3 regions of the Clavibacter sp. CT19 genome follow, and region 3 is predicted to be linked to each of the others. Evidence: riboswitches for the same ligand, from Rfam matches in the RefSeq annotation. Region 3 holds a riboswitch; each other region holds the start of a gene.
What was found. Region 3 has a riboswitch for thiamine pyrophosphate ahead of PED38_RS04820 (YkoF family thiamine/hydroxymethylpyrimidine-binding protein). Riboswitches for the same ligand answer to the same signal wherever they lie in the genome.

Region 1: linked by a shared signal. The riboswitch ahead of PED38_RS06100 (ECF transporter S component) and the one ahead of PED38_RS04820 (YkoF family thiamine/hydroxymethylpyrimidine-binding protein) in region 3 are both predicted to bind thiamine pyrophosphate.
Region 2: linked by a shared signal. The riboswitch ahead of thiM (hydroxyethylthiazole kinase) and the one ahead of PED38_RS04820 (YkoF family thiamine/hydroxymethylpyrimidine-binding protein) in region 3 are both predicted to bind thiamine pyrophosphate.

Annotation. Positions count from the first base shown of each region.
Region 1 covers NZ_JAQHYR010000004.1:43,357-46,199, reverse strand. The annotation lists gene glgX (glycogen debranching protein GlgX) at 1-1,168, opposite strand, end outside; gene PED38_RS06105 (hypothetical protein) at 1,372-1,704, shown strand; TPP riboswitch at 1,831-1,942, shown strand; gene PED38_RS06100 (ECF transporter S component) at 1,978-2,631, shown strand; gene PED38_RS06095 (ABC transporter ATP-binding protein) at 2,634-2,843, shown strand, end outside.
Region 2 covers NZ_JAQHYR010000007.1:78,606-81,448, reverse strand. The annotation lists partial or broken gene PED38_RS09840 (Abi family protein) at 1-709, shown strand, start outside; TPP riboswitch at 830-921, shown strand; gene thiM (hydroxyethylthiazole kinase) at 912-1,739, shown strand; gene PED38_RS09830 (bifunctional hydroxymethylpyrimidine kinase/phosphomethylpyrimidine kinase) at 1,736-2,843, shown strand, end outside.
Region 3 covers NZ_JAQHYR010000003.1:154,782-157,624, reverse strand. The annotation lists gene PED38_RS04835 (hypothetical protein) at 1-397, shown strand, start outside; gene PED38_RS04830 (PadR family transcriptional regulator) at 542-865, shown strand; gene PED38_RS04825 (DUF2812 domain-containing protein) at 862-1,491, shown strand; TPP riboswitch at 1,562-1,670, shown strand; gene PED38_RS04820 (YkoF family thiamine/hydroxymethylpyrimidine-binding protein) at 1,727-2,356, shown strand; gene PED38_RS04815 (ECF transporter S component) at 2,353-2,843, shown strand, end outside.

The DNA of each region.
Region 1 (2,843 bases), on a different contig from region 3:
CCTGGTAGCCGCCGGGGCCCACGTCCCACGGCTCGGCGATGAGCTTGACCTGCGACACCACCGGGTCCTGCTGCACGAGCTCGAAGAAGGTGGCGAGCTTGTCGACGTCGTAGAACTCGCGGGCGAGCGCGGAGGCGAGGTCGAAGCGGAAGCCGTCGACGTGCATCTCGGTGACCCAGTAGCGCAGCGAGTCCATGATCAGCTGGAGCGAGTGCGGGTGGCGCACGTTGAGCGAGTTGCCCGTGCCCGTGTAGTCCATGTAGTAGGTGGGGTCGTCCTCCATGAGCCGGTAGTAGGCCTGGTTGTCGATCCCCTTGAACGAGAGCGTCGGGCCGAGGTGGTTGCCCTCCGCCGTGTGGTTGTAGACCACGTCGAGGATGACCTCGATGCCGGCCGCGTGCAGCGCCCGCACCATGGACTTGAACTCCTGCACCTGCTGGCCGAGCTCGCCCGTGGACGAGTACGCGTTGTGCGGCGCGAAGAAGCCGATGGTGTTGTAGCCCCAGTAGTTGCGGAGGCCCTTCTCGAGCAGGGTGTTGTCCTGCACGAACTGGTGCACGGGCATCAGCTCGATGGCGGTGACGCCGAGGTGCTGCAGGTGGTCGATGACGGCGGGGTGCGCGATGCCCGCGTACGTGCCGCGCAGCTCCTCGGGGATCCGCGGGTGCAGCTGCGTGAGGCCCTTCACGTGCGCCTCGTAGACGACGGACTCGCTGTAGGGCGTGCGGGGGAGGCGGTCGCCGTCCCAGTCGAAGAAGGGGTTCACGACGACGCCGAGCATCATGTGCGGGCCCGAGTCCTCGTCGTTGCGGCTGGCCGGGTCGCCGAAGTCGTAGGCGAAGAGGGACGGGTGCCAGTCGAACTCGCCGCACGTGGCCTTGGCGTAGGGGTCCAGCAGCAGCTTCGCGGGGTTCGAGCGGTGCCCGTTCTCGGGCTCGTAGGGACCGGTCACCCGGTAGCCGTAGCGCTGGCCCGGCTGCACGTGCGGGAGGTAGCAGTGCCAGACGTGGGCGTCGACCTCGGTGACGTCGACGCGGGTCTCGGTGCCGTCCTCCTCGATGAGGCACAGCTGCACCTGCTCGGCCACCTCGCTGAACAGCGCGAAGTTCGTGCCGCTCCCGTCGAAGGTCGCGCCGAGCGGGTACGGGTTTCCGGGCCAGGTGTGCAAGTGGTCCTCCAGTTGGGTCGACTCGTCCCACGGCGGCGCGCGCGCGGGCGCGGATCCGTCGGGGGCGGGGCAGGCGGTGGATCCGCAGCTGCCGCAGCGGCGGGGGAGGCCGGATGCGACGCGACGACGCACCAGGGGCGAGGTTACCGCGAGGACCGGGATCGCCCGGCATCCGGCGGGGCTCGCGGGGTACGGTGGGACGCATGACCAACCTCGTCGCACAGCTCGCAGAGAACGTGAAGAACGCCGGAGTGGGGACGGTCTACGGCGACCCCCTCGACATCGACGGCTCGACCATCGTGCCCGTGGCATTCGCCTGGTACGGCTTCGGCGGGGGCAGCGACCTCCCCGACTCCGAGGGCAACGTCGCGGGCGGCGGCGGGGGCGGCGGCGCCACCTGGCCCATCGGCGCGTACATCGCCACCGACGGCGAGGTGCGCTTCCAGCCGAACGTCATCGCGCTGCTCGCGGTGGCCACGCCCGTCATCTGGATCTCGGGCAAGGTCCTCGTCAAGCTCATCAAGACGCTCAGGTAGCGACGGGCGCCCGGCCGGCGCGCACGACCACCGCGGAGCGCGGGTGCCCTCGGGCGCCCGCGCTCCCGTGCGTCCGGGGTGCCCGCGCATCCCGGGCGCGGCGGACGCCCGACCGCGCGCTAGGATCGCCTCGAACACGGGAGTCCGGTGAGCCGGGCTGAGAGGAAGACACCCAGTCTTCGACCGTAAGAACCTGATCTGGATCATGCCAGCGCAGGGAGGCTTCCATCTCGCACCCGTGCCCTCTTCACACTCATCCGAAGGGCACGTCCAATGACCGCATCACCCTCGTCCACCGCATCCGCGCTCCCCGGCGACGCCGGCGCCCGCGCACCCCGCTCGGGGCTCCGCGCCCGCTGGCGCGTCATCGACATCGTCGTGGCCAGCGTCCTCGGCGTCGCCTCCGGCCTCGTCTTCGTCCTCTGGAACACGGCGTCGGTGCCCGTCGCCGGCCTGTTCGAGCCGCTGCTGCCCGGGCTCCAGGCCCTCGCCGGAGGCGGCTGGCTGTTCGCCGGCGTCCTCACCGGCATCGTGATCCGCAAGCCCGGCGCCGCCCTGTACGGCGAGCTGCTGGCGGCCTTCGTCTCCATGCTCGTCGGCAACGTGTGGGGCGTGAGCACGCTGCTCTCCGGCCTGACGCAGGGCCTCGGCGCGGAGCTCGTGCTCCTCGTCTTCCTCTACGCCAACTGGCGCGCCTACGTCGCCGTCCTCGCGGGCATGGGGGCGGGCCTCGGCATGGCCGTGACCGACCTCATCACCTACTACCCGGGCTCCTCGCCGGTCTTCGTCGTCGTCTACACGATCGCGGCGCTCGTGTCCGGCGCGGTGATCGCCGGCCTGCTGTCGTGGCTGGTCGCCCGGGCGCTCGCCCGCACCGGCGCGCTGTCGCGGTTCGCCTCGGGTCGCGACACCGCGGCCCGGGTCTGAGCGTGCGGCGACCCGGCCGGCGCGGCTCGACGGCCGCCCCTGTCGCCGACCGGTGGCCCGCGGACGCCGCGTCGCGGTCGGGCGGCGGCGGTGCGGCCGTCAAGGCCGTCGGATGGGGTTGGCGCCACGCCGGCCGGAGCGCCTGGGCCGTCCGCGACGTCGATCTCGTCATCGAGCCGGGGGAGCGCGTGCTGCTCCTCGGCGCATCCGGC
Region 2 (2,843 bases), on a different contig from region 3:
CGTCCGAGGGGTCTACGTCGCCGACGACGCACTGCGCGATTCTCTCGTCCGGCCGCTCGCTCAGGTCGAGCTCCTGCTGCGGTCGCATGTCGCACATGTCATCGGTCGCGAGCACGGCCCCTATCAGGCGTATCTCGAGCAGGACTTCTACACGGATGTCGGAGGTCGAGAGGCCACCGTCGAGTCCTGTCTCCGGGACATCGACCGCAGCAAGGACCGGCACATCCTCCGCTACCGCGGGCACGCAGGAGAGGACTCCGACTACAGCCGGCTGCCGGTGTGGTCCGCTGTCGAGGCATGGTCGTTCGGGACCCTGTCCAAGGCGATCGAGCGGGGAGCACAAGGAACCCTCGCCGACTCCGTCGCGACCAGCATCGGTGTGGCGAAGGCCGGATTCGCCTATCGCGTGAGGGCCTTCGTCTACCTCCGCAATCGCTGCGCGCATCACAACAGGCTGTGGAATCACTCCATCGTCGATGCCGGACCGACGCCGAACAACGTGCGGACCAAGGCCAAACGGATCGCGGGCCAGTTCGGCCCTCGATCGGTGCTCGACGTGATCGCGTCGCTGGATGACATGATCACCCGCGCCGACGTCGCCGTTCCTCTCCTACCGATGCTGGTCGAGACCCACGAGCGGGAGGGCCGATTCTGGCGGGGTCTGGCTGCGCCCGAAGGGCCGACAGATCACGCAGACGGTCCGAGATGACCGTCTGATTCGTCGTCCCCCGACCGTGGGCTCGCATGACGCATCGACCTCATCGTCGCCTCGGGACGTCTCGGCCTCGCTGCTCGACCCGGCGGGTGCGACGCGTCTCCCCTAGGGTGGATCCCTGACACGGGGTGCCCACGAGGGCTGAGATGAGACCCGTCGCACCTGATCCGGTTCGCACCGGCGGAGGGATGTCACCATGAGCGCTGCGCGCCCATCCATCGACGAGATCACCGGGACGGGGACCGCCTCGGCGGACCTCCTCCACCTGCTGCGGGAGCGCACGCCGCTCGTGCAGTGCATCACGAACGCCGTGGTCACCGGCTTCACCGCGAACGTCCTCCTCGCGCTGGGCGCCGCGCCCGCGATGACGGACGTGCCGACCGAGGCGGGGCCGTTCGCGCGGATCGCGTCGGGGCTGCTCGTGAACCTCGGCACGCCGCACGCGGAGCAGCGGGAGGCGGCCGTCGAGGCGGCCCACGCAGCGCGCGAGGCGGGCACGCCGTGGGCGCTGGATCCGGTCGCGGTCGGCGTCCTGCCGGTGCGCACGCGGCTCGCGCACGAGCTCGTGGCGCTGTCGCCGACCATCGTGCGCGGCAACGCGTCCGAGATCATCGCGCTCGCGACCGGCGGCGCGGGCGGCCGCGGGGTGGACGCCACCGACGAGGTGGAGGCGGCGCTCGACGCCGCGACGCTCCTCGCGCGCACCTACGGCACGGTCGTCGCGGTGTCCGGGCCGGTCGACCACCTCACGGACGGGACCCGCCTCGTGCGCGTGCACACGGGTGACGCGCTCCTCACGAAGATGACCGGCGGCGGCTGCGCGCTCGGCGCGGTGATGGCGGCGTTCGCGTCGACGGATCCGGATCCGCTGCGGGCCGCCGTCGCCGCGACGAGCGTCTACACGATCGCCGCGGAGATCGCCGCGGAGGGGACGCGCGGGCCCGGGTCGTTCGCCGTCGCGCTGCTCGACGCGCTCGATGCCGTCACGCCCGAGCTCGTCGCGCAGCGCGAGCGCCTCTCGTGAGCGCGCTCGACCTCTCCGTCTACCTCGTCACCGACCCCGCCCTGTGCGGCGCGCGCAGCGTGCCCGCGGTCGTGTCCGCGGCTGTGGCAGGCGGGGCGACGGCCGTGCAGATCCGCGACAAGCACGCGAGCGCGGCCGAGCTGCTGGCGACCGTGTTGGCCGCGGCGGACGCGATCGACGCGCACGCGGCCGCGCATCCGTCCGCGCCCCGACCGGTGCTGCTCGTGGACGACCGCGTCGACGTCGTCCTCGCGGCCCTCGCCCGCGGCGCGCGGGTGGACGGCGTGCACGTCGGCCAGTCCGACGTGCCGGCCGACCTCGTGCGCCGGATGCTCGACGCCGCGAGCCCCGACCACCGCCTCGTCGTGGGCCTCACCGCGAACACGCCAGCGCACGTAGAGGCGGTCCGCGCGCTCCCCGCGGGCACGGTCGACTACCTCGGCGTCGGCGTGATCCGCCCCACGAGCACCAAGCCCGACCATCCGGCGCCGCTCGGGCACGACGGGTTCGGGATCATCGCGGGCCTCTCCCCCGTGCCGTGCGTCGCGATCGGCGGCGTCGACGTGGGCGACGTGGCCGCGATCGCGGCGGCGGGCGGCGCGGGCACGTCCGTCGTGTCGGCGATCTGCGCGGCCGAGGATCCGGAGGCGGCGGCGCGCGAGCTGGCGGAGGCGTGGGAGCGGGTGCGGGCGGGCGCGAGCGCGGGATCCGCTGGAGACGCGCGCGCGGCGGAGTCCGACGCGGCGGAGTCCGACGCGGCAGAGCCCGACGCCCCGGCCGCGGATCCCGCCGACGCGGCGAGCGCCGAGCCGGCCGAGGACCCCGCGGCGGGCGACCCGACCCGCGTCCCCCGCGTCCTCAGCATCGCCGGCACGGATCCGACGGGCGGCGCGGGCATCCAGGCAGACCTCAAGTCCATCGCGGCGAACGGCGGCTACGGCATGGCCGTGGTCACGGCGCTCGTGGCGCAGAACACCAGGGGCGTGCGGGAGATCCACGTGCCGCCCGTCGCGTTCCTCCGCGCGCAGCTCGACGCGGTGTCCGACGACGTCGTGATCGACGCCGTGAAGATCGGCATGCTCGGCTCGGCCGCGGTGGTCGACG
Region 3 (2,843 bases):
ACCGGCTCGCGAAGCAGGGCGGACCGAAGCGGACGGTCGATTCCGCAAGGCGAGGCAGTTCGCGGACGCCGCGGAGCTGTTCGCGGACGCGGCCTCCGACGACGCCGACGAGTTCGGCGACGCCTACGTCACCCTCGCGGTGCATTCCGGCATCGCCTCCGGGGACGTCATCTCGATCGTCGCGAGCGGTGAGTACTCCCCGACGGGCAACCACCAGGAGTCGGTGGCGATGCTCCGCCGGGCGGACCCGGATGCGGCCAAGCACCTCGAGAGGCTGCTCGCTCTGAAGACCAAGGCGGGCTACGCGCATCGCCCCGTCTCCTCGGACGACGTGGCCAGGGCGCGTCGCGCACACGAGGCGCTGCTGGAGATCGCGTCCGCGGTGGTGGCTGGATAGCGCTGCACGACTCGCGGCTCGCGGCTCGCGCAGCAGGTGGTGTCACGGCGGCTGGTCGTCGAGCGGTAGGACGCCCCCGATCGGGCTATTCCGTTGCGCTGTATATCGTCTGACTGTACAGTCGGACGATATGAGGAGGGCGCGATGACGAGGGACCCGCTGCTGCCGCTCACCGAGACGGTGGCCTGCATCCTGCTCGCGCTGCGCGAGCCGGCGCACGGGTACGCGATCATGGCGCGCGTCGAGGAGATGAGCGAGGGCGCGGTGCGCCTCGCGCCGGGGACGCTCTACGGCGCCCTCGACACGCTCGTGAAGCAGCGGCTCATCACCCGGGTGGCGAGCGAGGATCCGCGGCGCAAGGTGTACCTCATCACCGACCGGGGATCCGAGGTGCTCGCGCAGGACGCCGAGCGCATGGCCCACCTCGTGCGGCTGCATGAGCGCGGCCGGGGGAGCAGGGAGGGATGACCATGGTGATCAGGTTCTTCGTCGACTTCGACGAGGAGGAGCGCTGGCTCGACCGGATGGCGGCCGAGGGGCGGCTGATGCGGAGGCGCGGGTTCGTCTACACGTCGACGGACATCGAGCCCGGATCCGCCGTCGTGCGGATCGACTACCGGCCGAGCATGACGGCGGCCGACTTCGCCGACTACGTGCAGCTCTTCGCCGACGCGGGCTGGAGGCACATCAGCGGCAGCCGCAGGAGCGGCACGCAGCACTTCGCGTCCACGACGGCGGATGCGGACGCCGAGATCTTCTCCGACGCCCGGTCGCGGGCCGAGCGGTACAAGCGCGCGCTCGACGTGAACGCGGCGGTGCTCCTGCCGCTGCTGGTGGTGGTGTTCGTCCTCGCCGCGACGGAGGGATCCGGCGTCCGCGCGATCCTGCGCCCGGACGAGTGGTACCTGACGCCCGGCCTCTGGGAGATGGAGGGGTGGCGGTTCGCCGGCGCGTTCCTCTTCGAGTCGGTGTTCGTGGCGATGCGGGTGGGACTGCCGCTGCTCCTCGTGGTCGGGTGCGTCGTGATGCTGGTGACCGCGGTGCGGCAGGGGATCCTCTATCGGCGCGCGGTCGCGGCGGCGGCGGAGGCGTAGGTCCCTAGGTCCCACCGTCCTCCACGGCCAGGCCCGGCGTCGCGCCGACTCCGTCGCGGCGGCGGTATGGTCATCCCGAACACGGGAGTCCGGTAGGCCGGGCTGAGAGGAAGACCACCAGTCTTCGACCGTAAGAACCTGATCTGGATCATGCCAGCGCAGGGAGGCATCTCTTGAGGGACCGCGCATCCGCGCGCGTCCCACCCGTGCATCCGCGACCACGGAAGGCACGCGCGTGACCAGCACCGCATCCCCCACCACCCGCCTCGAGGCGGCGCCCACCCCCGAGGAGTTCGGCGTCGGCGCCCGGCTCAGCCTCGCCGTCATGCGCGACGACTTCGTCGACGTGATCCTCGGCGCGCTCGCCGCGACGCCCGCCGACGGCCTCGTCATCGAGACCGACGACGTGAGCACGTTCGTCGGCGGGTCCGAGCAGGACATCGTCCGCTGGCTCGTCGCCCTGCTCGCGCACGCCGCCGGATCCGGCGCGCACGTGCAGGCGACCATCGCGTTCTCGCGGGGCTGCCCGGGCGAGGTCGCGTGCGGCACGGGCGTCGTGCGCGTCGGCGAGGTGCCGGCGGCGGACGCCACCGGGATCGCCGCGTCCGCGCAGTGGGCGCTGTACCCGCTGTCCGACGCGCCCGCGGCGGATCACATGAAGGACATCCACGCGGCCATCGACCACGCCCGCGCGGTCGGCACCTTCGCCGGGTCGCAGCACTTCGTGACGGCGCTCCGCGGCGACCTCGCCGACGTGATCACCACGGCCGCCGCCGGCTGGGTGCTCGTGGGCCGCTCGGTGGCGCACGTCACCAGCCACCTCACCGTCTCGTTGAACAGCCCGAGCCGGACGGCCGGCGCATGAGCGCGCCCGTCGAGGCGCGGGATCCGCGTCCCACCGCCCCGCGCCGCGCGCGCTGGGACCTCCGCGACATCGTGCTGCTCGTCACGCTGGGCGTGGTCTTCGGCTTCCTCTACTGGGTGCTCGTGCAGGGCTGGACCGCGCTGTCGGTCGCGGCCGGGCCGCTCGGCGACCTGACCCAGCACGTGCTGCTCGGCGGCTGGCTGCTCGTCGCGCCCATCGCGATCGCCGTCATCCGGCGGCCGTTCGCGGGCGTCGCGGCGGAGGTGATCGCGTCGGTCATCGAGGTCGTGTTCCTCGGGTCGGCCGTGGGGCCGATCCTCTTCGTGTCGGCGGCGATCCAGGGCGCGGGCAGCGAGATCCCGTTCGCGGCCGGACGCTACCGCCGCTACGGCTGGCTGCACTACGCGGTCTCGGGCGGTCTCGGCGCGCTGCTCGTCTTCTTCTTCTCGGCGTTCCGCTCCGACTGGTACGGCACCGAACTGTTCTG